DNA from 2 places in the Psychrobacillus sp. FSL K6-1267 genome. Region 2 is predicted to be linked to the other one. Evidence: riboswitches for the same ligand, from Rfam matches in the RefSeq annotation. Region 2 holds a riboswitch; the other holds the start of a gene.
What was found. A riboswitch is a leader RNA that binds a small molecule or an ion and turns the genes downstream of it on or off. The one in region 2 is predicted to bind thiamine pyrophosphate.
Positions count from the first base shown of each region.

Region 1: another riboswitch for thiamine pyrophosphate. It lies ahead of MHB55_RS01210 (YkoF family thiamine/hydroxymethylpyrimidine-binding protein); the one in region 2 lies ahead of thiT (energy-coupled thiamine transporter ThiT).

Region 1 is NZ_JBBOOR010000001.1:229,717-244,943, reverse strand. It holds gene MHB55_RS01275 (ABC transporter ATP-binding protein) at 1-377, shown strand, start outside; gene MHB55_RS01270 (alpha-hydroxy-acid oxidizing protein) at 398-1,522, shown strand; gene hpaB (4-hydroxyphenylacetate 3-monooxygenase, oxygenase component) at 1,687-3,117, opposite strand; gene MHB55_RS01260 (hypothetical protein) at 3,331-3,678, shown strand; gene MHB55_RS01255 (MBL fold metallo-hydrolase) at 3,804-4,499, opposite strand; gene MHB55_RS01250 (TetR/AcrR family transcriptional regulator) at 4,489-5,127, opposite strand; gene MHB55_RS01245 (hypothetical protein) at 5,277-5,900, opposite strand; partial or broken gene MHB55_RS01240 (SDR family oxidoreductase) at 6,147-6,476, opposite strand; gene MHB55_RS01235 (SDR family oxidoreductase) at 6,511-7,269, opposite strand; gene MHB55_RS01230 (quaternary amine ABC transporter ATP-binding protein) at 7,473-8,678, opposite strand; gene MHB55_RS01225 (ABC transporter permease) at 8,675-9,562, opposite strand; gene MHB55_RS01220 (ABC transporter substrate-binding protein) at 9,596-10,591, opposite strand; gene MHB55_RS01215 (2-hydroxyacid dehydrogenase) at 11,117-12,076, opposite strand; TPP riboswitch at 12,232-12,339, shown strand; gene MHB55_RS01210 (YkoF family thiamine/hydroxymethylpyrimidine-binding protein) at 12,416-13,006, shown strand; gene MHB55_RS01205 (ECF transporter S component) at 12,999-13,580, shown strand; gene MHB55_RS01200 (ABC transporter ATP-binding protein) at 13,573-14,937, shown strand; gene MHB55_RS01195 (energy-coupling factor transporter transmembrane component T family protein) at 14,927-15,227, shown strand, end outside.
Region 2 is NZ_JBBOOR010000001.1:3,320,227-3,335,453, reverse strand. It holds gene MHB55_RS17200 (AAA family ATPase) at 1-534, shown strand, start outside; gene MHB55_RS17195 (VanZ family protein) at 535-1,116, shown strand; gene MHB55_RS17190 (Fur-regulated basic protein FbpA) at 1,174-1,335, shown strand; gene MHB55_RS17185 (DEAD/DEAH box helicase) at 1,445-2,596, shown strand; gene MHB55_RS17180 (aminopeptidase) at 2,600-3,829, shown strand; gene MHB55_RS17175 (SGNH/GDSL hydrolase family protein) at 3,844-4,740, shown strand; gene MHB55_RS17165 (DUF4870 domain-containing protein) at 5,066-5,404, opposite strand; gene MHB55_RS17160 (M20 family metallopeptidase) at 5,475-6,539, opposite strand; TPP riboswitch at 6,642-6,733, shown strand; gene thiT (energy-coupled thiamine transporter ThiT) at 6,797-7,375, shown strand; gene map (type I methionyl aminopeptidase) at 7,427-8,176, shown strand; gene MHB55_RS17145 (tryptophan-rich sensory protein) at 8,274-9,002, opposite strand; gene MHB55_RS17140 (M3 family oligoendopeptidase) at 9,161-10,963, shown strand; gene MHB55_RS17135 (GNAT family N-acetyltransferase) at 10,970-11,515, shown strand; gene MHB55_RS17130 (beta-class carbonic anhydrase) at 11,674-12,243, opposite strand; gene mreBH (rod-share determining protein MreBH) at 12,331-13,338, opposite strand; gene MHB55_RS17120 (hypothetical protein) at 13,596-13,736, opposite strand; gene MHB55_RS17115 (aminopeptidase) at 13,829-15,061, opposite strand.

The DNA of each region.
Region 1 (15,227 bases), 3.1 Mb from region 2:
ATATCGAAAATGTTATGCAACAATTTCCTATTTTAAAAGAACGTGAGGACCAATTAGGAGGCACCCTTTCTGGTGGTCAGCAGCAAATGCTTGCTATAGCTAGAGCTCTACTATCTAAGCCGAAACTTTTGCTATTGGATGAGCCTTCTATGGGTCTTGCACCTTTAATCGTAGCGGATATTTTTAAAATGATTCGTGAAATTAAAGATAGCGGTACAACCGTTTTGTTGGTTGAGCAAAATGCGAAGCAGGCTCTTAAAGTAGCAGACTATGGTTATGTCATGGAGACAGGAAAGATAATCATTAACGGTGAAGCGAGTAACCTACTGGAGGACCCAAGAGTTGTCGAGGCATATTTAGGGAAAAAAACTAGTTAAATTTTGAAAGGATGATATGTATGACAAGTTCTATTTCTCATGTGGAACTACCACATTCTATTTCTCTGTTAGAGCAAATGGCTTCCAAGTCTATTGAAAAAGGGCCGTTTACCTATGTCCATAGCGGAGCCGGCAATGAAAGCACGCTTCGTGCCAATGAGGCGGCCTTTGAGGATTGGTATATCGTGCCCCAGTATTTGAATGATGTGAGCTTCAGGGACACTTCAGCTACTTTACTAGGCACTACCTTTCCTTCCTCCTTTGCACTTGCACCAATCGGCGTTCAAAGTATTTTTCATCCAGAGGGTGAGCTGGCTTCAGCACGGGCTGCTGCCGCTTGTGGAGTACCCTTTATAGCTAGCACATTATCCTCTTATCCTTTAGAAGATATTGCCGCCAACCTAGGAAACACCCCTCGTTGGTATCAGTTGTATTGGTCAAACGATGAAGAAATGGCAATAAGTATGGTGCGTCGAGCAGAAAAAGCAGGATACTCGGCTATTGTAATAACGATTGATACCTCTCTTCTTGGTAATAGAGAGCGTGACTTGAATAATCGTTATTCTCCTTTAAAATTGGGAAAAGGAGCTGCAAACTACTTACACGATCCTGTCTTTCAAGGTAGGTTTGCTAGTCCTCCTTCTGCAGACGATCCAGAGGTCATCAAGAATATTGTAGATATTATCTTTAATCCTTCATTAACATGGGAGAATCTCAAAACTATTAAGGAGCATACAAAGCTTCCTATTTTGCTTAAGGGTATTCTTCATGAGGAAGATGCAAGAAAAGCTTTACACCACGGAGTCGATGGAATTATAGTTTCAAATCATGGAGGCAGACAGCTAGATGGATGTATTTCATCACTAGAGGCCCTCCCATCCATAGCGGAAATCGTCCAGGGGAAGATTCCGGTATTATTAGACAGCGGGATAAGACGGGGCTCTGACGTCGTAAAAGCAAAGGCACTTGGAGCAGATGTAGTTCTACTTGGCAGACCTTTTATTTATGGCCTAGCTGTTGCAGGAGAACAAGGAGTAGAGCATGTTTTACGTAATATGATTAATGATATTGATGTAACTTTAGCTTTATCTGGGTTTGCCTCGATGAAAGAGGTCAACTCCTCTCTTATTAGAAGAAAGAAATAAGTTTAGTCAGAATAGCTAAAGGCAAGAATGCTGAAATCATGCATTCTTGCCTTTCTAAATTATATGGTTATAAGTTAGAATTCTGTGAGAAGTTGGCGGATTATCAGCTTTAATCAATAGTAAACGTCCTATTCAGCCAGATTTCCTCCAAATTTAAAGCAGCTCTATAAAATATCGTTAATACGTTGAACATAAGGCTCTTTATCATAGGCAGAGTATAGCAGGCTTGCTACGCGTATTGGGTCTCCAAAGAAAAATCGCTCATATATAGTTTGCCTCGTACCGAATGGACTCATCGTGAGATCCCAGGCTAGTCGAAACAATTTTACCCGCTCTAAAGCAGAGGCAGCCTTAGCCTGCATATAATGATCGAGATCCTTTCTAATGGGTGAGTTAAAATCATTTTCTGTTGGAATAGACATAAGCCCGCTTGCTCCTAATAGCTGAATGATTTCTGTCAGCCTTGGGTAGATACGCGGAAAAATAGTAATAGCTGCGTGCAATGTTAATCGATCTGGCTCCATGAGTCCGAAACTATTGACCTTCGCTTCCATCTCCGATTTCATTAACAGAGCTTTTAATGATTCCAATGCTACGATTACCTCTGTCGCCTTTTCCTGCACGTGCTGGTACTCTGCTATATTAATAGTTTTAATAATTGATTGTACAATTCCTAGGACAAATTCAGTTTTAATAATCTGTCTAGCTATCACCTGATGAAGGGAGAACGAGTGGAACGAACTACTAATCATAAAGTCATTTGCAACGGTCGTATCATCATAAAAAAATACACGCTCCCAAGGGATTAACACATTATCAAAGACTACAATGGTATCCATCTCTTCATACTTGGAGCTAAGTGGATAATTGAAGGTTGACTCGCCACCAACTAGTGACTCACGACATATAAATTTTACTCCCTTCGTATTACTTGGGATAGAAAAGCAATAGCCCTTTCCTTCCTCTAATGAAGAACCTGTAGAGAGTACTAATATTTCATCGGTAATTCCACCCTGTGTAGCAAGAAGGCGCGCACCTTTTATAATGATTCCTTGATCATTTTCACCAATAACCTTTGCCGCAATCGGCTCCTCTGCAGTTTCTAAATAGTAATACGCTCGATTCACTTGGGGCTCGATAAAGCTATGAGTCAAAGTTAAATCATTTTCTCGTACATATTCATAGTAAGATCGGAAATACTGAGGGAAACAGTTTTTTTTGCCTTCTAATAATTTAACAGAAGAGGCAAATGCCATTAAGGTCGTATTCATATAATCAGGACTTCTACCCATCAATCCATGAGTTACTCGAGCCCATTCCTGCACCATCATTCGTTTTTTTGCCAAATCTTCTTTTGACTTGGGCTCCAAAAAGGACAAACCTACTAAATTTCCCGTGGTTGGCGAAGCATAGGTTAATATTTCTTTGTATTGAGGGTCATGCTGCATATCAAACAACGCCGCCTGGGTCTTCATAATGCCTTTGAACGCCGGGTGCTCAGATATGTTGCCTGTTACTTGCTTTCCATCAATCCATACTTCAGAATTCAACCTATTAATGCGATCTATATACTGTTTTCCATTAATTGCAGGCATAAACACACTCCTAAATGTAACTTCAAATTATTTAATTTATCTGCTTATATTATTATTTTTTTTCTAAATTGGTGACAAAGAATAAGGGGTATCATTTGACTTACTAAATTCAGTATTCTAGGATAACTATTCAAGGAATAATTTTTTCATAATTATAAATAGTGATGTATTCTCTAAATACAATTAAATAAATAATAAAGGAGTCATGCAAAAATGAAAAAGTTATTAGTTGCTATGGTAGGTTTGTCACTACTTGCCGGTTGCTCCGATGGACAAGAAAAAGCTGCAGATGGCACACTAACCGAAAACAGCTCTAAAGCAGAACTACCAAAGCAAAACCAAGTACTAAAGGACTTCCCTGAATACCCAATTCTAGATGACATTATTGATTTACAAGTATATGTGGCAGATATTGAGACGGATAACAAAGGGTCACGAATAATTTTCTTTGAAGATTCTGATGGCAATAAAACATATAAAAGTGTTTTTGTTAAAGACGAGAATTATTTAAAAGTCATTCAGCTTAATGATGAAGGCATTCTTTACAATGAAATATTATAAAAAACAGTCCCCGAATTCCCTCGGGGACTGTTTTTTGTATTCAAGCTATAATATTTCATAAAGTAGTCATTCTTCAATTATCCGTGTTTTATCGGCAAAGTGGATTTTATAAAATTAATTCTTAATCAGAGCTTTGCTTTTAAAGTTTTTCCCATTTGATTAATGTAAGTAGTAATGCCATCAAACGGATTATCTATTGTTTTTCCATGACAAACCTCTAGCTGTTTCGGCCTTATATCATTTATGGCAGAAATTCCGCTTTCTGTAGCCTGCTTCATATCTCCAGTAAACATTGGCATAGGTTGATGCAGTTTTCCATTGCGCGTCGTAAATAAATCTCCGGCCAAAAGAACATCATCTAGCTCATGGTAGTAAACCACATGCCCTGGGGAATGACCAGGAGTATATACTGGCTTAAGTGCTCCTACATTTTGAAGCTCTCCTGCTACTTCATACAAAGACTGTGTCAGTCCGTTAGGAAGATTCTGCTCGAGCTTCTGTCGTCTTGGGTAGAGTATTTTGCCCTCCGCATACGGAATTTCTTTTGCGTGTGCAAATACCGGAACTTCCTTCACCTTTACAATGTGCTCAACTGCACCCACATGATCTGCATGCCCATGCGTCAATACTATTCTTTTCAAGGGTCCAGCGTTTAGCTGTTCAATAAACCCCAATATTCCCTTAGCCATTTTTGGTAAGCCAGCGTCCACTAACGTAACACCGTCCTCCTCCACTACTACCCATACTTGAACAGGTATAACTAGCCATATCATCCAAGATCTTATGCTCCAAATATTTTCTGAAACCTGTTTAATCTTCAATTTTTTCTCCCCCTATACATTTCCCCTTCATACCCTCTAACATAATCTCTACTGCCAAATCGAATGTCGGAATCAATCTTTCCATTAGCACTTCAAGCGGCTCGTGCTGGTAGGAATAGGTGCTAAGTATGCCATTTAAATTAAAATAAAATATACGAGAATAGGCTAGAATTTGCTGTTCTGATTTAATTTGCAGACAATTTGTAACAGCTGTTTTTAACAAATTAAATATAGAAAGACGTAATTTATTTATTTCCGTCACCGGCTTTTCATCTACCCTAGAAGACATTTCGTTAAAAAATATGCTATACATACTTTTGTTTTGTAGACAGAAGTAAATATATTTTTTGCTAATTGTTTTTAATTTTTCTTCTGCTGATACATTCGTTTGTTGAAGCGTTTGTTCCATTTGAATGTATAAATCATTCAGATGTGGCATGGACAACTTGTAGAGAAGAGCCTCTTTATCCTTATAGTAAAGGTAAATAGTGGTATGAGAACATCCGGCCAACTTTGCAATTTCTCGTATGGTAACAGCATCAAAACCCTTTTGAGAAAATAATTGCTCTGCTGCATTGATAATTTCTTTCTTCGTTTCGTCTGAACGTGCACTTTGTCTATTTGTCATCTAATCACCTCAACTAACCATTGGTTATATTATAACCAATGGTTAGTGTTGTGTCAAAAATTGCTCTAAAGTCCTTTAAGACCTCAGAGCATTTTCTTTGCTTATAAATGGAAGCAGCTCAAACATAATCTTTGTCTACGCCTGTAAGGTTACTCCTCTAATGTCTCTTGTTTCTCTTCTCCTTTAACAAAATAGCTAATTGTGTTACCCTCTGTATCGATTTCGATAGCTTGGTCCACATCTACGGCAATTCTGTGCTCAGCAATTACTTGTTCATCTGTTTTAGAGTATTTATAAGTTGCTAGTGTTTTATTTTTATCGTCACTTTCTTGTGTGATGAGTAGCTCAGATCCATTATTAAATGTTATTTTATCGTTTAATATTTCTATTTTCATATTGTTTTCGATAGGTATGTTTTGTGAGATTGCCCACTTTTCCTCAGTCTCATTATACTTCCCTATTAGTAGGCCTTGGGGTTCCTCTTTAGCTTGCGTATAAGGAATAACGACTTCTGGAATAGTATCCTCGTCAAATTGAACAATTACTGCTTGTCCAAATTCTGGCTCAGTTAGTTCATTTTCCTCCCACCATTTGCTTTGGTTAGATAATGCTAGCCATTCTTCATCTGTTACCTCAAGTGAGAACTCCTCATCTTCAACAACTTCTTTCTCACTTCCCTCAACATCGTTATCTTTCTTCACTGTTGTCTCTTCATCTGAGCAGGCTGCAAGTAGTAAACTAAGTGCAGCTAAAAATAGTACTTTTTTTAACATACTAGACCTCCTTTAAAAGATTAATGTACGTAACACTTTGTGTTTAATAACAAAATTCGACATTCATTTTATCTATATAGCCTAAAAACATGGCTGATAAACTCAATACAGGAAAATTTAGTATTTAATTGATTGGAAACATGAATTTTAGATATTCATTCATTTTAAGAACCTTCTTTGAAGAACCACTCATAAATAAGACCAAATCACGAGTGAGTTGGCCTTAGAAGAGTTAAATTGTTGCTTTTAGGAAGAAGTTACTTGCCCGCCGTTTACGTGAAGTGTTTGGCCAGTTACAAACCGAGAATCATCTGAAGCTAAATAAACAAAAGTAGGTGCTAGCTCAAATGGTTGACCCTGCCGCTCCATAGGATTGCCAGCTTGTGTGACCTCATCTGCAGAAAAGCTAGCTGGGATCAGTGGTGTCCAAATTTTTCCCGGAGCAATTGCATTGACTCTAATCCCTTGGCTTACTAGGTTATTTGCAAGTGCCCGAGTAAACCCTACATTAGCAGCTTTAGTAGCAGTATAGTCCATCAAATGCTTATGTCCCTCATATGCTACGACTGAGGCAGTTCCTCCATAATGGAGAAGGGTTTTCTGAAGTTATTTAATAGGAAAGCCAGCCTGCATCTGCTGTTATGACAGTTCCATTAACAAAGCTTGAATCGTCAGAAGCAAGAAATAATGCTACAGTTGCTATCTCTTCTGATTTACCCATTCTTGGATTGTTGCCCATTCCTAATCGAATACGCCCCATTCCTTTTTCACTCACACTCGTCATAGAATTATTTATGTTAGTTTCTACCCCACCCGGTGCGATTGCATTACAGCGAATGCCTTGGTCCGCATACATATATCCAGTATTTTTAGTGAACCCCACCACTGCATGCTTAGAAGCAGTATAAGCACCGCCAGCTCTAGATCCTTGCAGTCCACCAACAGAGGCTACATTGATAATAACTCCCTTTTGCTTATCTAAGAAGATTGGTAATACCTTACGTGTGGAACGCATGACACTCGTAGTATTAACTGAAAATATTCTTTCCCAGTTGCTATCTTCGATATCCCCAGCAGGCTCAAAGTTGTCCATTATACCTGCGTTGTTCACTAAAATATCAACAGTACCATACGTATTTACCGTCGTATCAATCAGATTTTGAATATCCTCTTCCTTTGCAACATTCGCAGTTATGGCTATTGCCTCTCCACCATTTGCTTTAATCTCGTCGACCGTAGCCTTCGCCGTCTCTTCGTTTAAATCCGAAACAGCGACCTTAGCCCCCTCTTTAGCATAGAGAACTGCAATCGCCTTTCCCATACCTGAACCCGCACCTGTTACTACCGCTACTTTGTCTTGAAGTCTCATTCCAACTACCTCCTCGGTTTGATTGAATGCGCTTACATTATTGTTTTAGTAGTTCACAAATCATCTCTTACTAGCTTTAGTTTAGTTAAAAAAATCCAATTTTACAATAGATAACCTGTGAACATTTTTGAAAAAATTAAACGTTTTTAATTCAATTCATAGAAAAGCCCAAAGACGAATTAATCGTTTTTGGGCTCTCCAACTTACGCTTTTTGTTCAGGCTCCTCTACAGGATCACTTATTAAGCTTGCCAAAACGTGAACGCGTAAAATCATTCCTTTCATCGTTCCTTCCTCGTCTGTTACAACAAGAGGATACTTAGAATCGAGGACTTGCTGAATCAAGTCTTGTACATATTCTTCAGGATGGACTGTATTCACATCCTTTGACATTGTTTCTTGTAAGGATTTCTTCTGCTTCATGCCCTCGATAGCCTGGTCAATGGTAATGATACCTTGCAACTGACGCTTTCTGTCTACCACAAAAGCACTCGAGTTCCCATTCTCTCTCATCACCTGGATTGCAACATTTAGTCCATCCTTTAATGATACTAATCCGTTGGGCTTAGACATAATATGCTCTGCTTGAAGAATTTTAGTGCGATCAATATCTCGTATAAACTCTGATATATAGCTACTTGCCGGATTTTCCAGAATCTCTTCTGGAGTGCCAATTTGCTCAACTTTTCCGTTTTTCATAACCGCAACACGGTCCCCAATTTTAAAAGCCTCGTTGACATCATGTGTGATGAAGATTATTGTCTTTTGAAGGCGATTTTGGATATCAAGAAGCTCTAGCTGCATTTCTCTACGGATTAATGGGTCAAGTGCACTGAAGGGCTCATCCATTAATAGTATATCTGGATCGTTAGCAAGTGCTCTGGCGATGCCTACTCGCTGGCGCATACCTCCAGAAAGTTCATCTGGATATTGGTTTTCATAACCTTTAAGACCAACTGTTTCTAAATGTTTCTGAGCAATTTCCTGGCGCTCGTTCTTAGACATTCCTCTTATCTCTAAACCATACTCAATATTTTCTAATACCGTACGATGGCTAAACAGCCCAAAATGCTGGAATACCATAGCTATTTTCTTTTGACGATAGTATTTTAACTGTGTCTTATTGTAATCCACGACATTTTCTCCATCGACGTATATAGCGCCAGAAGTAGGTCTATTCAATAAATTTAAACAACGAATTAGGGTAGACTTACCACTTCCTGATAACCCCATAATCACGAAGGTCTCTCCCTCCATGATTTCCATTGATGCATTGTACACTCCGACCGTATGCCCTGTTTTAGCTAATATCTCTTCCTTTGGTACACCCTTCTCTACCATCGGAATAATTTTTTTAGGTCGAGACCCAAAAATCTTCGATACGTTTTCTAATTTTAATTTTACTGTCATGCGGCATCCCTCCTATGTTTCTGAAGGCGATTCGCAATTCCTCCGGTAACGCGGTCGATGATAATCGCTAGGAAAACAATACTGATCCCAGCTTCAAAACCTAGTGAGATGTCTATTCGGTTAATTGCAAAGAGTACTCGTTCTCCAAGTCCCTGCGCACCAACCATAGAACCAACAACCGCCATTGCTAGCGCCATCATTGTTGTTTGATTTATACCTGCCATAATTGTAGGTAAGGCTTGTGGTAGTTGTACTTTCATGAGCATTTGAGAGGAAGAGGAGCCGAATGATTGTGCAGATTCTACAATCTCTTTATCTACACTTCGGATACCTAATTCTGTTAAACGGATTACTGGTGGTAATGCATAAATGATTGTTGCAATAACTGCTGGTACATTTCCGAGCGGAAAGAAGAAAATTACTGGTATTAAGTAGACAAAGCTTGGCATTGTCTGCATCGCGTCTAATATCGGACGCATGATTCTGGACATTGATTTACTAAAAGCCATTCCAACTCCTAGTGGTATTCCTATAACAAGAGACAAAATTACGGAGATTAAAACGATGGAAATGGTGGTCATTGTTTCTGGCCACAAATCAAAGGATCCAATTAAGAAGATAAATGCTGCATATAGCAGTCCTCCATATAGATTATTAAAAAACCATCCAATTAAAAAGATGATAACAATAAATAACCACCAAGGAATTGCTAGTAGACCCGCCTCAAGACCTTTAATCATGGAAGACGAGATGATAAAGATAAAATCAAAGAATGCATCAAAATTCATGGCAAGAAAATCCACGAATTTCTCTACTACATCCCCTATTGGAAATCGTACGTTTGGAAATTCTGTCATAGAATGGGACTGTAAAAGTACAGCCACAACCACCTTTCTTTAGTTAGATTAAGTAATGAATTATTTCAAAGAAGCTTTTACCTTTTCAGCCACTTCTTCGGACACCCAAGCTGTCCAAATATCTTCATACTCTTTCATCCACCAAATAGCGGCTTCATCTGCTTCAACATCATTTTCCTGCATATAGTCTAATGCACTTTCCGTTAAATCGTTACTAGTTTCATATTTACTTAAAAAGTCTACTACGTCCTTAGCTTGTGTTGGTAAATCCTTATGAACTGCAATAACTACATCATTTGGTGGAAACTCAGTTCCTTTTGATTCATTCCATTTTGCTTCGTCGTAAGGTGCGTCTTCTAATAGAGTTAAATCGTAGCTAGCTGTTACCCACGTTGGTGACCAATAATATCCTACCCAAGGCTCCCCTTTTTTATATGCTCCTGCTAAATCTGCAACAATTGCAGAATCAGAGCCGGGTGCTAGATAGTTATATTGTTCGTCAAGGCCATATGTTTCAAGTTTCGTCCCCAAATACTCACTTACTACCCAACTAGATGGAGCTCCGACCACTCGGCCTTTACTGCTATCTTCGGGATCTTGGAAAATTTCTGGATACTTCTCTAAGTCTTGAACTGTCTTTAAATCTGGAGCGATTGGTTCAATTCCTCGTTCTGCATCTCCCTCTATCACGTAAGTTGGAACATATAATCCTTGCGCGTTATCAGCGAAATTAGTAGCTACCTTCATGATATTTCCACTTTCAATTGCTTTTTCGTAGACATCTTTAATGTTATCGGTCCATACTTCCATATAGACATTTATGTCGCCCTTTTCAAGTGATTGCATCGTAGCTGCTGTTGTTCCACTTGTTACCTCGGTTTCATAACCATAACCTTCTTCGATGATAGTTTGAGCAATGCTGTTGTGTAGGCGTATACTATCCCATCCTGCATCAGCAAACTTAATCACCTCAATACTGTCTTTGCTTGTCTCGTTACCACAAGCTGTAAGTACTAAAAGCATGCAAAGTGAAAAAAATAACATAATTTTTTTCATTAGTCTGACTACCTCTTTTCATTCAATTTTTAAATTAGACGTTCGATCGTTCCTCCTTCAATACCTATAAAATAACTGCTAAAATTTCAAAACAATTAAACTTCCTAATACTGAAATTAAAGGACGCCTAATTTATAACTACTAATACTACTAAACAAATTTGTATATTGCAAATTACTTAAAGAGATAGTTGTTAATTTTTTATTTTAATCTGAATATTTAGCATTAATTTAGTAGACCAATACGATTAGATAAATAGGTAAATATTGTACAATATTCTCGTTTAAAAACAGTAATTTTTATCAAGTATTTGATAGATAGTGCTTTTGTATAGTTTTAATTGAAAAGTGCATGCTCACTTGCTTTCTACTAGATTAGGACATAGGATAGTAAGCTTGATTTCAGGTGGACACTTTCTGTTGGGTGAGCGATAAGCCATCCCCGTCGCATACTTACACCTTTCTTACCTCATAAAAAATGCCATGAATACTGGATTCATGGCAGCCTAGATTATAATTTTTTCCTTTAAACAACTCGATTGTCAGGTTCTTGTCCCTCTAAAACATTTTCAATTGCTTTAGCATTTATTTGCATCATAGCAAGTCTCGTATGAATACTTGCACTGCCGATATGGGGGAGGACTGTAACATTAGGCAAGGTTAAGAGTGGATGATCTAAAGGAACAGGCTCCGTCTCAAAAACATCTAGTCCAGCGGCCCATATTCTTTTATTTAGGAGGGCATCATAAAGGGATTGCTCATCTACGATTCCGCCACGTGCAACATTAATAAGAGCAGAGGTTTCCTTCATCAATCCTAACTCTTTTTTTCCAATCATCCTTTTAGTTTCTGGAGTTAGAGGTGTCAATATTACAACAAAATCAGATTCTTGCAATAATGTTTCTAGCTCCACATATGTAAAGTTATTTTGTTGCTCTGCCTCTAATTTTCTTGTTCTATTATGATATAAGACTTTCATATTAAAACCCTTCGCACGTCTTGCTACCGCTTCACCGATTCTTCCCATGCCTATGATTCCTAACGTAGCTCCAAAAACGTCCATTCCCGTCAGTTGCATCGGTGTCCATGATTTCCATTTACCTGCACGAATATCCTGTTCTGCTTCGGTAATACGACGAGCAGTAGCCAATAACAACGCAAAGGTTAGGTCTGCAGTTGTCTCAGTTAATACACCAGGAGTATTTGTTACCATAACCCCTTTTTCTTTCGCTGCTTCCACATCAATATTATTGAAGCCAACCGCTAGATTACTGATAATTTTTAAATTCGGTAAACTTTCTATAAGTTCCCGGTCCACTTTATCAGAGAGAACCGTCCACAGGGCATGGACGTCCTTTGCCTCCTTTTTTATATCTTCATAATCCATTGGAGTTTCCTCGCTGTGCCACATATTCACCTCAAATTTTTCTCTTAATGGCTGTACAATTTCCTCCGGTAATTTTCGAGTAATAAAAATTTTGTCCATTTAGTTTCCCCCTTATGTTTTCTGATAATTTAAGCATGGACGATTAGAGAAAAGAATTCAACCATATTTACAATTATATTTTTATACGCTATACTGTGGGCACATAAAGAAAACAAATTGTGTAAATTTATACACAACTGTAAAACTACATACCGTTTCTGCACTAGGGGTGCCCACTTTGGCTGTGATGAGAGCTTTTTAGCTCCGATCCCTTATTACTCGATCAGGATAATACCTGCGTGAGGAAGTGCGGTGACTTTCCTTTTTTCATAAGGGTTAGTGGCTGCATCTTCACGGATGTAGCTTTTTTTTATGAAAAAATTGAGGGAGGTTTTTAGGATGGAATGTGGTTTAAGCCCAATTGTAGGGTTTCGTTTTTCCCTACATCCGATGAGCAATGAATTTGTAAGTATTATTAAAGGTGCACTACAGAATACAGATGTATCCAATGTGTGGATGCATACGGATGATGTCTCAACCGTTATCAGAGGAAAACAAGTTCATGTATTTAATGTGGCAAAATCTATTACTCTGAATGCTGCCAAAACAGGGGTACATGTAGCTCTTTCTGGAACATTTTCAGCGGGTTGTCCTGGCGACACCACTGCTGACGTTTATTTAGACAAGGGAGATGAAGTGACAAATAAGGATGAAACAAACCAATATGTTTCTTCTCAATTTGCTTTATACCCTATGAACAATCCTAACTATATGGATGTGATCTACAGAGAGATTGAGCACGCTAAAGTGAAGGGTGTATTCAATGAATCTATGCATTATGCTAGCGGGATTCATGGGGATATCCATGACGTGTTTGCTTATTATGAGGCAGCCTTCAGCAGAGCTAGATCAGAAGAGCACAAGCATTTAGTGATGACTTTATCGATGAGCATTAATAGCCCTTCTCACGGAGATGACCTCCATGCTTAAATCATGGAAGCTAAAAGAAATTGTTTTAATGTCGGTCTTTGCAGTAGTGTTTGGGATTGTTTATTTACTCTTCCTTCATGTAGGAAACATTTGGTCTGGCTTCGTCGGACCAATCGCATATGAGTGGATTTTTGGTGTTTGGTTTATCGTTTCAATTATCTGTATGTACATCATTCGGAAACCTGGGGCGGCGGTTATCTCGGAAACTATCGCAGCAGCAATAGAGGTACTTTTAGGTAATGCCGTCGGGCCACGTCTTATCCTTTCTGGTGTCATACAAGGTCTAGGTGCCGAGGCTGTATTCGCCGCTACACGTTACAAACGGTTTGACCTTTGGGTTTTAATGCTTGCGGGAGCAGGATCCGCAGTTTTTAGCTTTGTGTATGGCTATTTCTTAGGAGGATTTGCCGTTTATACCACTGGATATGTAGTTTTCATGCTAGTTGTTCGTATTTTTAGTGGAACTCTCATTGCTGGTTTAGGTGGAAAAGCTGTAGCTGACGGCTTGCTTGCCACTGGTTCGTTAAGAGGATATGCTATTTCGCGTTCAAAAAAAGGTGATATTCGTGCCTAAAGTTATCCATTTTGAAGATGTCACCTTTTCTTATCCAGACAAGGATACTGCTGTTCTATCAAACTTTTCTATGTCTATCGAAAAAGGAGAGCGTGTCGTCATAACCGGACCAAGCGGCTGTGGAAAGAGCACTTTACTTTATTTGTGCAATCGTCTCTATCCAGAAAATTGCGATGGCATAGTGTCCGGTAGAATAGAACTTTTTGGTAAAGAAAATGATTCCTATCGACCTGGCGAGGTCAATCATCGTATCGCAACAGTATTTCAAGATCCCGATGCACAATTTTGTATGCCAACTGTAGAGGAAGAGCTTGCTTTTACTTTAGAGAATTTACTCGTCGCACGGGAAGAAATGGAGACGAAGATTTCTGAAGTATTGGAGTTAACTAGGTTAACGGATTATCGACATTCCATCATTCAATCGCTTTCTGGAGGTATGAAGCAAAGGGTTGCCACTGCTTGTGCAATGATTATGGAGCCAGAAATATTATTGTTAGATGAGCCTATCACCCATCTGGACCCGTATACCGCAAAACAATATATTGAATGGTTGGACTTACTTCAGCAAAAATCGAGTATAACCATCTTAGCGATTGAGCATAGACTCGACCTATGGGACAACTTCTTTCATCGAACAATTAAGTTAAAGGAAGATAGAATTCCGTATGAAAGCTATACCAAAAGGAAGAGCATGGTTCAAGCAGAAAAGTCTCTGCATGTGGAAAATATTAGTACAAAGCATTTTTTACAGCCAACTTCATTCTCTTTAAATAAAGGAGAAATCGCAGTGCTAGCTGGACCAAATGGCAGTGGGAAATCTACATTATTGAAGGCTCTTTCAGGTATTGTACCCTCTAATGGCAAAGTAAAGCCTAGCATGTTAGGCTATGTACCTCAATCACCAGAATTTTTGTTTATTACAGGGCAAGTGAAGGAAGAGGTTTCTTTCGGTGGTGTTCAAAATACGGAGGAAATGTTGGAGCGACTGAATTTATCTACTGTTTCAGATGCACATCCTTTTTCAATCAGTCATGGGCAAAAAAGGCGCCTAGCTATAGCCATTATGCTTTGTCAGAATCGTGAAGTGATACTGATGGATGAGCCTACTTCTGGCCAGGACTCCGCTACTTTAGCCGAACTGTTTAAAGTAATTGATAATCGTTCTAAGGCAGGTACTACCTTCCTAATTGTTACACATGATATGGAGTTTGCTTATAAGGTTGCAGACACCATTTTACTAATGAAAGACGGAGCAATTACAGGAAAATATCACTCTGACAGCTTTTGGGGTAAAGAAGATTTACTGCTAGAACATCAATTACTCTCACCTAGACGAGGTGCTCTCTATGCACACTAGCCTACATAGGATGAATCCGTCTGTTAAGTTTGTGATAGTAATGATTTGCATGCTGACACTTGCGTTTTTTTTCAATCCATGGACTCCACTTATTTTTTGGTTAAGTATTATTGTGGTGCAAATCTTTTTAAGCCATATATCCTGGAGAAAATGGGGCTTACTGATGCTACCATTTTTTATAGCAGCATTTGGCTATCTTTGGACTACTCTTTTATTTGCAGACAGTAGGACTGGTCCTGTTCTTTGGTCTATCGGTTCTGTTGAAATAACTATGAGTCAACTGAATCACG
Region 2 (15,227 bases):
TTTAACACAGCGGGTGGAGGAAGAAATAATTATTATGAGGTTGATGCTGCAGAAAGCTCACTAGGTAAATATGTGAAGCTATCATGGATGCCGAAGGTGACAAATGGGTTCTTCTTGCGAGCAGAGACATTTTACCAATTTGCTTCTCATGTTGAAGAAAGTGAAAGTATTAACTTTTATGGTGGGAAGTCTCTTCATGAGCAATCGCATGGCGAATCCTTTTTATCGTTGTTTTTACACCGTTTTAACGGTAGAGCAATTTATTTGTTAGACGAGCCGGAAGCTGCACTTTCACCACAGAGACAGCTGGCTTTTTTAAGAATTATGCATGACTTAATACAAGAAGAGGACTGCCAATTTATTATTGCTACTCATTCTCCGATTATATTAGGATTTCCAGATGCAACGATTCTCAGCTTCGATAACGGAGAAATTGAAGAAGTGGAATATGAGCAAACCGCTCACTATCAAACGACTAAATATTTTCTAGATCACCGGGAGAAATTTTTAAAGGAGTTATTGGAAGGTGATTAGATGCCTGTAATTATGAATTATATAGATGAAATGCTTTATACTATTGCTATTTTTTTACCTGTCCTAATTATCTGGAGGCTTATTCGTTGGAAGAGGCGAGGCTTTCATTTAAGGGAAGGTTTATATGAGTTAGGTGTATTATTTCTCATTGCAGTATTAGTTGGCTTGTTTTCTCAAACAATCATACCAAAGTATGGAGAGGAACAGGCTTATGTAAACAGTATCAATTTGGAATTGTTTCGAGTTTTAGAGGAAACGTGGAACGCTATCATATATTTAGGGTATTGGGAGCCTTTTTATATTAACTTCCTTGGCAATATTGCTCTATTTATACCTATTGGTTTTCTCTTTCCTCTTGTCTTCAAACGTATGGAGATTTTCCCCTTTCCTGTAATTATGGGATTTCTTATCTCGCTATTTATAGAAATCGTTCAAATTCCGCAAAATAGGAGCAGTGACGTGGATGATCTTTGGTTAAATAGCTCTGGAGCGTTAGTAGGTTATTTGATTTATTTATTGGTTAGAAGGAAATTTCCTGTTTTCTGTAAGGTGTTCAAGAAAAATCATGCAACGAGTTTATAAATTTCTCGTCCGGGGTAAATATTATTCGGAGAGAAAAAAGCAAGGAGACAACTAAGAATGATGATACAAAAAGATACACAAACAGAACAAAGAAGAGACAATATAATTGAAGACCTTGTAAACAAAGGTGTTTTTAAAATTGATGGAAAACAATTATATGAATTGAATTTTTACGAATTAATGAAGCAATATATAAATGAAGAGAAACAAACAAATTAGTGCCTAGTATAAGGCACTTTTTTAATTGCATTTATCTATTTATATGGCTAATGGTCGATAATAGAAATGTGGTACACTTGAGTCAAACACAGATGAGGTGGAGAAAAACTTGACAGCTATACAAAATTTAAATGAAACATTACAGAAAAAATGGGCAGAAGCAGAATTTGCCTTTGAGATGCCTATCCAAACACAACTTATTCCGCATATGCTTGACGGTTCAGATATAGTAGCAGAATCACCAACGGGAACAGGGAAAACACTGGCTTATGTGCTTCCTTTACTACAATTGGTAGATTCTTCAAAAAAGCAAACACAGGCATTAATAATGGTACCTTCTCAAGAATTAGGAATGCAAATTGTCGAGGTATTGAGAGAGTGGGCTTCAGGTACTGGTGTCTCAGTTGCTCAGCTAATCGGTGGCGCGAATATTAACCGACAAATTGAAGGCTTGAAGAAAAAGCCGAATATAGTAGTAGGAACACCTGGTAGATTGCAGGAGCTTGTAAAGGTGAAAAAGCTTAAAATGCATGAGATTAAGACGATTGTGTTAGATGAAGGTGATCAGCTACTTAGTAGAGAGCATCGGACTACTGTTAAAGGATTAATAGATGCAACAGTTGAGAGACAGCTTGTCGTGACATCGGCAACAATAACAGAGGAAATTGAGCTAGTAGCAGAACGAATGATGAAGGAACCAATAAGAATTCATGTGTCAGCGGAGGAAGTACCAGCAAAAGGTGAAGTCATTCATAGCTTTGTAAAAACAGAGACTAGAGACAAGACAGAGCTATTAAGAAGGCTTTCGCATTTTAAGGGGATGAGAGGATTAGCATTCGTTAACAGTCTAGATCAATTACTGATGAAGGATTATAAGCTATCTTATCGAGATGCTCCAATTGCATCTCTTCATTCTGAAATGAAAAAAGAAGAGAGAAAAAAAGCATTGGACGACTTTAAAAATGGAAAAGTGAGCATTCTAATCGCTACAGATGTTGCAGCCAGAGGATTAGATATATCGGGACTTACTCATGTTATTCATGTAGATGTACCACATTCAATTGAACAATACTTACATCGTTCAGGGCGTACTGGACGAGCAGGTAAGGATGGAGAGGTATTAACTCTTTTAACATATAACGACGAAAAAACTTATAAAAAATGGACAAAAGAGCTTCCAAGCAAGCCAGTCCAAAAAATATGGTATCGCGGTGAATTAATAGAGGGATCATCTAAAACAATCGATAAAAAGGGGAAATAATGTATGGATTTTCAAAAAAATCTAGAGGAATATGCTGAGTTAGTTGTTAAGGTAGGTCTAAATATTCAAAAGGGGCAGCCTCTACTCATTAATACAACAACAGATACAATCGATTTTACAAGACTTATTGTTAAAAAAGCCTATGAAGCAGGGGCAAAAAGAGTAGAAGTAAACTATACGGATGAAGTAAATGCTCGATTATTTTACGATATGGCCCCCGATGAAGCATTTCACGAAGTGCCAAAATGGGTTGTTGCTCAAAGAGATGAATTGATTGAAAGTAAAGGTGCTTTATTATGGATTGACGCCGATAATCCCGATCTTTTAGAGGGTGTGTCAATTGATCGTATTTCTAACTATCAAAAGGCTTCTGGTAAGGCTTTAGAAAATTACCGTAAAGCAGTGATGAATGATGTGATTACCTGGTCAATCGTAGCAATGCCATCTAAAAAATGGGCTGCGAAGGTTTTCCCTAAACTCCCAGAGTCAGAACAAATGGATGCATTATGGGAGCTTATATTTAATGTAGTACGCATTGGAAAAGGAACTGCGGTCCAACAATGGCAGGAACATATTAATAATTTAGAGTCACGAGCTGGATTATTGAACGAAAAGCGCTATAAAAAACTGCATTATACGGCAGATGGAACGGATATTGAAGTAGAGTTACCAAAGGAACATATTTGGCAATCAGGAGCTAGTAAAAATGCTCAGTCCGTGCCATTTATCGCTAATATGCCTACAGAGGAAGTATACACTGCGCCGCTAAAAACAGGTGTGAATGGATATGTAAGTAACACTAAGCCTTTTGTCTATCAAGGAAATGTTATTGATGGCTTCAAATTGACGTTTAAAGATGGAGAAATTGTTCAAGTTCAAGCAGCAACAGGCGAGAAACTCCTACAAGAGCTAATTCAAACAGATGATGGCGCAAAATATTTAGGCGAAATTGCATTAGTTCCGCATGAATCGCCTATCTCCGCATCGAATGTATTGTTTTTTAACACTTTATTTGATGAGAATGCCTCCAATCATTTTGCTATTGGAGAAGCATACCCAACTTGTGTAGAAGGAGCTCGTGGCCTTACTACAGAAGAGTTGGAAAATATGGGTATCAATACTTCTATTGTTCATGAGGACTTCATGATTGGAAGTGGAAATATGGATATAACAGGTGAATTAGCTGATGGAACAAAAGAACCCATCTTCATTAAAGGTGCTTGGGCATTTTAAGGAGCTGATGATTGTTGAAAAGGTTGATAGGCATATTCATCGCCCTTTTTATAATATCTAATACTTACACAGTTGAAGCTAAGGGGAAAGAGGTGTACATTCCTTTAGGTGATTCTTTAGCAGCTGGCCAAACACCAAATCAGGCAATTGATGCTGGCTATACAGATTTAATCTCTCAGGAATTAAATAGAGCAAATCTGCTTGGGTTTTATTCCAAAGCCCTAGCTTTTCCCGGATATACAACTGCTAATGTCTTAAGGACTGTTCAAACAAAGGAAGCACAGGAGCTTTTGGCTAATGCAACACTAGTTACGATATCCGCAGGAGCTAATGATCTATTAAGACTAGTACAGGTTAATCCTTCAAGTGGAATGGTCTCTTATAAACAGGTCTCTGCTAATTTTGCACTTAATAATGTGAGAAAAAACATGGAGGCAGTTCTGGAAAAAGTCCAAGCAGCAGCTCCGAAAGCTAATATATATGTAATGGGTTACTATTTTGCATATCCTCATGTGCATGATTCACAAAAGGTGGGAATTGGCAAAGAGTTATATCAGCTGCATGCTATTCTTCAAACAGTTGCAGAGAAAAATGGAGCAACCTATATTTCGGTTGAAGAGTCTTTCAAAGGAAAAGAGAGTACTTTAATACCAAATGTTGCTGATGTACACCCTACCATGGAAGGTTACCGGCAAATGGCAAATTCGTTCTTTACAAAGTACAATTCACGTATGCTCGTATATGAACCTGAGATGCCAAAGCCAAATCCCTTAACATTCGAGGAACTTATAGAAAGTCAACGTACAAATGCAAGTGGAAATTCTCAAGCTAAAGCAACAGTGTCCACTGGCTACCTATCGTTGACGAATGTAAATTTAATATCCAAAGTTTTTCAGAGGATTCTTTTATAGAGAATTTTGGAGAAAGTAATAATTCAAAAAAAGCAGGAGAAATCATTTGATTTCTCCTGCTTTTTTTTATTGGAGGTGACTAATAAGTCTTGTCCTTCTAAATAATAGTGGTACCTTGGAGAGGCTATGAAGAGCCCATATTAACTTTAATAAGTTTCTAACTTAGTTCAATTAGCGTTTTACAGTTTTTTTGGATTTCATTGCTTTACGAACAATAGGGTACACAACAGGTGCCCATTTAATAGCTGCTTTTACTAGTTTTCCTACTTTCATAATCAATCGCTCCTTGTTGTTCTATAATATCTTATTCCCATTTGAGGAGCTATTAAACATGCCGTAACACTTTGACTCCTTGTACGATGTTCCATATAAGTAAAACTAGATTGATCACTGTATATAAACCCATAAAAATAAGAGCAGTAGTCATACTAGTCCACATGGAAGCAGAATCTCCAGTAAAGCCTAAAGGTAAAAAGTTTGCGAATATAGCCAGCATTAAGAACACAAAGAAAATAGTAGGGATGATATGAGAAATTAATGAACGCTTAGCGTGGTACTTTACCTCTTTTTCCGATGTAAGGAAGTAAACGATAATCGGGAGAATGAAAGGGGCAAACAAAATAGAAAAATATGTTGATGCACTCAAAATTTTATTGGTATCCATTCATAGTCTCCTCATTATTATTACTTATCGCTCTCCCTACGGAAAGCATCCATCTATAGCTTATATCTAGTTATTCTAATACAAATCTAACGAGAATGTCCTTATATTCCTCTACTGAAGATATAGAAACGTATTCCTGATCACCGTGCCAGTCAGAACCGCTTGGTCCAAATTCGATAGCTACTGCACCCTTAGCTGCATAATAACGCGTGTCGGCCGCACCATGCTGTCCAAATAGAACAGTAGGTGTCTGTCTAATCGAATTACAAACTGCTAAAAGCTTTTGTATATACTTGTCATCTTCTTTATTGGTGATTGCTGGGGTGTGTCCTTGGAAGTGTATTTCACTACCAGGATATTTTTCTAAAAGATCTCTTAGTTCCTTTGTGATTTTCTCAGCGTCTTGTCCAGGAACAAATCTTAAGGAGTAACTAATAACACATTTATCAGGTACCATATTATAGCGATCTCCTGCTTCTATTTTTGCCAAGTTTAAGGAAGGATAATCATAATATTCATTGCTTGCCTCCATAAAAGAGCAATTTCTTAGTTCCTTATCGAATAATATTGCTTTTTCAATCGCATTATCTCCTTCCCAAGGACGGCTTCCGTGCGCGGCTTTCCCTTTTAAATGGATATCCCATTGTAAAATTCCTTTAGCCTGAAGACCGATATTAACATGAGTTGGTTCACCACAAATAACGAAGTCTCCACAATGACCTTGTTCAACTAAGTGTTTGGAGGTTTTTCCTCCTGTTTCTTCATCAGTAACTATATGTAGTTGGACTTTTTTAGTAAGCTTATGTTCATCTTGTGAGAGTATATAAAAAGCCTGCATCATTGCAGCAACGCCTGCCTTCATATCTGCAGAACCACGCCCATATAGTCTATCATCAATAATTTTTGGTTCAAATTGCTCGGGATTTCCTGGAACGACATCAATATGGCCATTCCATACGATAGTTTCCTCACCGGCTCCTATTTCAGCTACAAGCATTAGCTTAGTGTTTAATTCATAGGTTTTTGTTGATATGTTTCTCTTTTCTAGCCAGTCCTTACAGTAGAGCAGTGCCTCGTTAGCTCCGTTCAAATCATTACTCTTTATTTTGATTAAATCCATAAGTAAATTTATCAACCAAAACACTCCTAATAATAGATTTATTATTACTACTATAATACCTTTAGGGGTTGCAATATAAACATGTATCGGCTACAATGAACTCAAATCAAATAAATTCTAAACCACAAGGGGCGTCGCTATAGCGGCTGAGATAGTACCCTTAGAACCTGTAAGTTCATGCTTGCGTAGGGATGTGGATGGATACTGACAATCGCGCGATGTCTGGCTCTGTCCCGACGGCGTTTTTTTTGTGGTCAAAAAAGGGGATTACAATGAGAAATCAGCGTGTCGTATTGTTAGTAGAAATAGCTATATTCGCAGCATTAGGTTATATATTGGATTTAATAGGATTTGGGATGCCACAGGGTGGAAGTGTTACCTTTGTGCTTGTACCCATTATTTTAATAGCATTTCGCCGTGGTATAGTGGCAGGTGTTGTGACAGGATTTTTGATTGGACTATTGCAGGTAGTTACGGGGCGCTTTTACCCGGCGCCATTATCCTTTGAAATAGTAGTTATTCAAGTAGGAATCGATTATTTTATTGCTTTTATGGTGGCGGGATTGGCAGGTCTATTAAGACCAGCATATATGAAAGCATTTGAAAATCAAAACAAGAAAAAAATGGCGATAGCAATTGTAATAGGTGCCTTAATTGCCTCATTTTTGCGCTACTTGGCACACGTTTTATCAGGGATACTATTTTTTGGTGAATTTGCTGAGGGAGAAAACGTAATTCTTTATTCCTTAATTTATAATTCTACTTATATGATTCCTGTGTTCTTGTTTGCCGCTTTTATTTGTGCGATTCTATTCGTAAAAGCCCCACGCCTATTAATGCCGAATTCATAAGATATATGATATGATAATCATACATCTAAGTGAAGAAGGGATCTTGTAAAGATGATAGCAAAAACAAATGAAGAGTTAGAAATGTTAAAAAAAATAGGCCAAATTGTTGCTGAAGTACGAGAAGCAATGAAGGCTGCAACTAAACCGGGTGTAACTACCAAGGAGCTAGATGAAATAGGCGGCGAGTTATTTAAAGAAAAAGGCGCTATTTCTGGACCTATGGGAGAGTATGATTTCCCGGGGTATACTTGTATAAGTGTGAATGAAGAAGTGGCTCATGGAATTCCAGGCTCCCGTGTGATTAAAGAGGGTGACCTTGTAAATATTGATGTATCCGGTTCATACGAAGGGTTTTTCGCAGATACTGGAATATCATTTGTAGTAGGCGAAGGGTACGAAGACAAGGAAAAGCTTTGTCAAGTAGCGGAAAGTGCATTTAATCGTGCTATGCTGAAGGTAAAAGCAGGTTCTCGTCTAAACCAGATTGGTAAAGCAGTGGAAAGAGAAGCGAAGGATAATGGATTACATGTCATCATGAACCTAACAGGTCATGGTATCGGAAAGTCCCTGCATGAAGCACCCCAGCATGTCTTAAATTATTATGATGCTTGGGATCCAACAATTTTAAAAGAAGGTATGGTTCTAGCAGTAGAGCCCTTCATCTCAGCAAAAGCTGAACATATCGTAGAGTCAGGGGATGGATGGACGTTTGTAACTCCTGATAAATCTCTCGTTGCACAAATTGAACATACAATTATAGTTACAAAAGACGAACCGATTATATTAACTAAATTAATATAAATGAGTGAATTTCATTAAATAGGGCTTTTCTATTAAATACAAAATTTGTCCCTCTGTTAATTTAGCGGCAGTAGGCAATATAAAAAACACCAACGATTTAATTTTTCGTTGGTGTTTTCTTTATAAATAGAATTCCCGCTACTAAGACAGCGCTTAAAAACAGGGAAGCTGTTGAAATTAATAATTCATTTATATTATGACGGACTGCTATACCGATAAAAGCCCATATAAAAACTAATACAATAGCACGATCATCATAATGATACCTAAAATGTAGAGCGATAGCTGTTGCCAATGTTAAGAAAATGACAACCCATAAGGAGATTGTAATGCCAAAACCGCTAAATTCATAATAAGTAAGCACATAATCTAAATTTGCTAGCGTCGCAACAAAAATCCATCCCAAATAGATAGATATTGGCACTCGACTCTTCCAATTGGTCTCATTGTTGGAATAAGTTAGATATAGTAAGAATAAGAACCAAAGTAGGGCAATGATTGTAATGAGGGCAAAGCTAAATTTTTCATAATGCCATAGTAAAATCCAAGAGATATTGAATATACATGTTGCTAAAAATAATAATACTCTACGTAGGGGTATCTTCTGTTGATTTCTATATTCTCTTATAACATTCCAAATCCAGAATGCAAGTAATATATAAATAAAGATCCAAATTGAAAATACATAGCCTGCTGGTGTAAAAAGTGCTGGTATTCTAGAAGATATTTCACCAGTTGTTTGACCATTTATAGGTAGAGTATTTGCAAGTATATTAACAATAATCGTTGCAATATAACCACAAATCAAAAGGATAATTTTGATCAATAGATCCCCCTCCTTCTATATTTAATAAGTATACCTTTCAAATAAAGAGCGCACAAATTCAATTATAGAAATAATGTGACAAAAAAACGAATAATTGACATGGTGAAACATGGTATAATAGATTTCAAGGTAATTTTTAAAATAGGGGGAATTTTCTGATGTTAAAACAAAATTATCCAATAGTCTGGGATCTAGATCGTTTTTTTCTAGGTGGCAGTAGCTCGTCAGCTTTACAACAACATTTAGATGAAGTAAAAGTGAAATTAGGTAACTTTGAAGTAAATATAAAAAAATTAGAAGTTCCAACCGCTGTACAAGAGGCGAAACAAATTAGCCAAACAATTGAAGAATTAAGGGATGTAGCAGTAAATTTGTCGGAAGCTAGTGCTGTGATTGGCTGCTATCTAGCTCAAGATACGACAGATAAAAAAGCAACATTATTACAAGGTGAAGTTGGTTCATTGTATGCTAGGTTGTCTTCCTTAATGAATACTATACAACAGGTATTTAGTAAAACGGAAGGGTCAGTTTGGGAAGAACTTTTAAAGACAGATGAACTTTCACAATTCGAGTTTGTATTGAATGAATGGAGAGAGAATGCGAGTAAAATGCTCTCTGAAAAAGAGGAAGATTTAATAACTACACTTGAGGTGGACGGTTATCATGCATGGGGCCAATTATACGATATGCTTGTAGGAGACATTCGTATTAAAATAACTATTGACGGAGAAGAAAAATCTCTTTCAGTAGGACAAGCAAACAATTTGAGCTCCAGTGACAAAGCTGAAATCCGTAAGGAATCGTTTGAAGCATTGGAGCTTGCATGGACAGAAAAAGAAGATTTTATAGCAAAAGCGCTTAATCACTTAGCAGGCTTCCGCCTAGCGACCTATAAAAAGCGGGGCTGGGACAATGTTTTAGAAGAACCACTATCTATTAACCGTATGAAACAAGATACACTAGATGCAATGTGGGGAGCAATCTCTAAAAATAAAGCTCCGTTTGTGGAATATTTAAATAGAAAATCGGCGATGCTAGGCGAAAAAGCGATGCATTGGTATGATCTAGATGCACCAGTTAGTGCCTCTACCGAAAAAATGGATTTTCAACAGGGTGCTGAGTTCATATTAAAGCATTTTAAAGAATTTGGACCAAAGCTAGAAGAGTTTTCTCGTCATGCTTTTGAAAATGGGTGGATTGAAGCAGAGGATCGTCCGAATAAACGCCCTGGTGGGTTTTGTACGGGTATGCCAGTTTCACAAGAATCTCGTATCTTCATGACCTATAGTGGTACTATGTCGAATGTTTCCACACTTGCACATGAATTAGGTCATGCCTTCCATTCATATGCTTTAAGACCGGTTCATTGGATGAATACGAGATATGCAATGGGTGTTGCGGAAACTGCTTCGACCTTTGCTGAAATGATTGTAGCTGATGCCGCTGTTCGTGAATCAAAATCGACAGATGAGAAAATCGCTTTGCTGGAGGATAAAATTCAACGCAGCGTAGCTTTCTTCATGAATATTCACGCTCGCTTCTTGTTTGAAACAAGATTTTATGAGGAACGAAAAGAGGGAATTGTTTCTGCTACACGTTTAAATGAATTAATGGAAGAAGCTCAACGTGAGGCTTATGGAGATGCGTTAGACACAGTCCATCCACATTTCTGGGCTTCTAAATTACATTTCTACATTACCGATGTTCCTTTCTATAATTTCCCGTATACTTTTGGTTACTTGTTCTCTTTAAGTATTTATGCAAAGGCAAAAGAGGAAGGTACAGGTTTTGAAGAAAAGTATATTGCGTTATTACAGGATACAGCGGTCATGTCGGTAGAAGACTTAGCTATGAAACATCTACAAGAGGATATTACAGAGGAAGCGTTTTGGAAGAAGGGTATTGACCTTTGTATACAAGACGTCCAAGAATTCTTGCAATTAACTAATGCTAAAGGGTGACGGTGCTTGATTTATTTAGAAGGAGCTAGTTGTTACTTAAGAACTTTGAATGTGAAAGACGCACCTGCTCTTGCGAATTTAGTGTATGACAATAAAATGTATTGGTCTGTTTTTGAACCATTACATCAAGAAGAATATTATACAGCTAGTGTACAAAGAGAAAAGATTCGAGAATCACTTATGCTCATGCAGGAAAAAAGAGAATATAGTTTTGGAATTTTTACACATGAACGAGATGACTTGATTGGAAGTATATCGCTTTATAGTTTAAAGCGAATGCCTTTTTCAAGTGGCCTCATTGGATACTCTATTGATCAAAGACACGTCGGAAAAGGAATTGCCTCAGAGGCAGTTCGACTTGTTAAACAATTTGGTTTACAGGATGTTCAGTTAAATCGTATCGAGGCATATGTATCTCCAAGAAACTTTGGTTCTATCAAGGTGTTGGAAAACAATCACTTTGTTCGTGAAGGCTTACTTCGCAAGCTGTTATTTATCAATGGGAAATGGGAAGACCATTATATGTATTCTTCTATAAGAGGAGAGTTATAGCGTAAAAGAGGGGGCTATTCTAGAATAGCCTTTTTCTATTGGAAGGGTAAAGGAAATTATAATCACTGTAGTAGAGAAGAATTTAAAATAAAAAAGATTTAGCCTCTGACTTTATCAGAAGCTAAATCTCTTATTATGACGATTTCCTGGGAAATATATTATTTTTTGTCGATATTACCATCTGTAACAAGGTCTAATTTGCCAGTGTGAGGGTCAATAATGAGTCCATGAACTGGAACCTCTGGAATCATTAATGGATGACTTCGAATCATATCAACGCTATGTAAGACACTTTCCTTTACGTCTGAAAATCCTTCAAGCCATTCTTCTACCTCGATACCTGAGTTTTTTAGTACATCAAATACACGAGGGTCAACTCCACGAGCTGTCATCTTTTCAAGAATCTTATCCGTTTGTATAGAACTCATTCCACAATCATGATGACCAATTACATAAATCTCATCTGCTTGAAGCTCGTATACAGCAACGATTAAACTACGCATGATTCCACCAAAAGGATGGTTAATAACAGCACCAGCACTTTTAACAATCTTTACATCACCATTTTTCAGGTTCATAGACTTTGGAAGCATTTCAACTAAACGCGTATCCATACAAGTTAGAATAACTATTCGTTTGTCTGGAAATTTAGTCGTTACGTAAGGCTCGTAGAGTTTATTTTCTACAAATGATTTGTTGTAGTTTAAAATGTCGTTCAAACTTGGCATAGTAATTCCTCCTTCTTTATCTATATATTATACGAAAAAAAAGGACTTTACTTAAGAGTTGTTTGAAACTTTCCTAATTTTTTTTAATTATCTCATTGCTCTTCTTTTATTAGTGGTAATAAAAAATGATTTACCTGTACCGATAGCTACAGATTGCAATGGTTCTGGAGCAAGGTGGACAGGGACTTCGATTACACTACTTAACCATTCTTCTAAGCCTTTTAATAGAGCGCCTCCACCAGTGAGAACTACACCGTGATCCACAATATCACCTGAAAGCTCAGGAGGACATATTTCTAAAGTAGCACGAATTGCTTCTAAAATAGCCTCTAGAGATTCTCTTAATACTTCTTGAATTTGTGTGGAGGATAGCTTTACTACTTTTGGTAATCCTGTCACAACATCTCTTCCGCGTATTTCCATTACTTCTTCAGTATGAGGAACAAGTGCATATCCAATAGTCATTTTTACTAGTTCAGCTGTAGGTTCTCCAATGATTACATTAAACTCTTTACGGATATAGTGAATGATTGACTCATCCATACGATCACCAGCAGCTTTAACAGTATTTGAAGCAACTACTCCACCGTAAGAAATAATGCCTACTTCTGTTGTACCCCCACCAATGTCTACAATCATACTTGCAACTGGCTCATTAACTGGCAAGCCTGCGCCAATTGCTGCGGCAACAGGCTCTTCCATAAGCTGGACTTCCTTTGCTCCACTTTGACGGACAGCATCCTGAATCGCTCTACGTTCTACAGATGTTGCCCCTGATGGTGTACACACAATAACCGTAGGTTTCCGAAGTGCATTTCCCATTTTCTTGCTCGCTTTTTGCATGATCAACTTTAAAAGCTGAGTTGTTACATCAAAGTCAGCGATTACACCATCCTTAAGAGGTCTAATGACTTCTATAGAGGTTGGTGTTTTACCAATCATTTTCTTTGCTTCTGATCCAAAAGCAACGATTTCTTTTGTTTTTGTGTTTACTGCAACAACAGTTGGTTCATCTATAAGTAAGCCTTTATTTTTCGTATAAACTAAAGTATTAGCAGTTCCTAAATCAATACCAATATGTGAATTTGACAACATATGTCTTCCTCCATTTCAATTGCTCTACGTTATTATAATGGAAAATAAACTAAATGCCATTTGTTACATAATGGAAGATTACATGTGTTTCAATCGTTGCAATTAGTAAAAGACTATTAAAAGGTAGGAAACTGATTATATTAGCCTAATTTGTTTTCGTTTTGTAATACAAACGTATTCAAAATGAAATGAAAAAAATAAGAAGTAACAAGCTTTAAAATAAAAAGCAACCGCAATTGTCATTGCGGTTGCTAAGATTAAAATTTATTTGTTGGTTTTGGATCTACAATAATTGCATCTTGGTTGTTCATTGGCCCTGAGAAATAGAACATGATTACTGCTCCAATTGCTAGAATACCTCCAGCGAAACCAAGAACTGTTGCTATGAATAAGCCCATTTTTAACACCTCACTATTCATATTACTATCATTATAACTTATTTTCACTAGATTTGTAAAAGGAAAAAGTTATTTTTGTGAACAGATTGTGATTAAAAAGCCCAGTTCCCATTTCGGAAAATCGGTTCTTTTGTGCCATCTTCTTTTATTCCATCAATATTCATATTTTCAGAACCAATCATAAAGTCTACATGAGTAATACTTTCATTTAAACCGTTGGAAGCTAGTTCTTCACGAGTCATTTTTTTACCGCCTTCGATACAGAATGCATATGCACTACCAATCGCTAAGTGGTTTGAAGCATTTTCATCAAATAATGTGTTGTAGAATAATAGATTCGAATTAGAAATCGGAGAATCATGTGGTACAAGTGCTACTTCTCCAAGATAATGGGAGCCTTCGTCTGTTGCAACTAAATGCTCTAATACTTCTTGGCCTTCTTCTGCTTCTACTTTTACAATGCGACCCTTTTCAAAAGTTACGGTAAAATTATCAATAATATTACCACCGTAGCTTAAAGGCTTGCTACTAGCTACGTAACCATCTACGCCAGTTTTTAATGGAACAGTGAACACTTCTTCAGTAGGCATATTGGCCATGAAGTCCTCACCTTTTTCATTAGTGCTACTAGCTCCACACCAAAGATGACCGGTAGGCAACTCAATTGTTAAATCTGTACCAGGTGCCGTGTAATGAAGCTTTTTATAATTTTTGTCATTTAGGTAGTCTACCTTTGTATGCAATAATCGGTCATGCTCTTTCCATGCAGCAACTGGGTCTTCTAAGTCAGCTCTCACCGCACTAAAGATTGCTTCCCATAATGCTGGAACTTGCTCATCTTGAGGTAGGTCTGAAAATACTTTGGCTGCCCATTTTTTTGAAGGTGCTGCAACAACAGACCAACTAATTTTGTCCGATTGAACATATTGACGATATTTAGACATTGCTTGACCTGATGCCTTTTGGAAAGCTGAAATTTTACTAGAATCGATACCTTTTAGTAAATCAGGGCTTTGACTAACAATGCTCATGAATGCAGCTCCAGATTCAGCTAATTGTTCTCTTTCCTGTACTTTCCACGGAGGGAAGAAATCAAAAGAATCTTTAGGGGCTAATTCATATCGCATACGTGTTAACTCGTCATCTGAAAAGTCTACATATACTGTTTTTGCACCAACTTCATAAGCTTTTTTAGTTACTAAGCGAACGAAATCCACACTTTCTGTAGATGCAGCAATATATAAATCTTGCCCCTTTTGAATATTAACTCCTACTTCAACAGCTAAAGCAGCATACTTTTCTAACTTATTTTCAAAGGTTGACATATTCATACTTCCTTTCTTTACTTAAGAATATAGTATCAGTCTTTAGGGTGCTTTATCAATCCTTCACAGATAATTATGACAAAAAATGTCCACATAAATTAAATAAAATTTATAGTTAGAATCTTTTTATTAAAATACTGATAAATTAACCGAAATAAAGTACAGA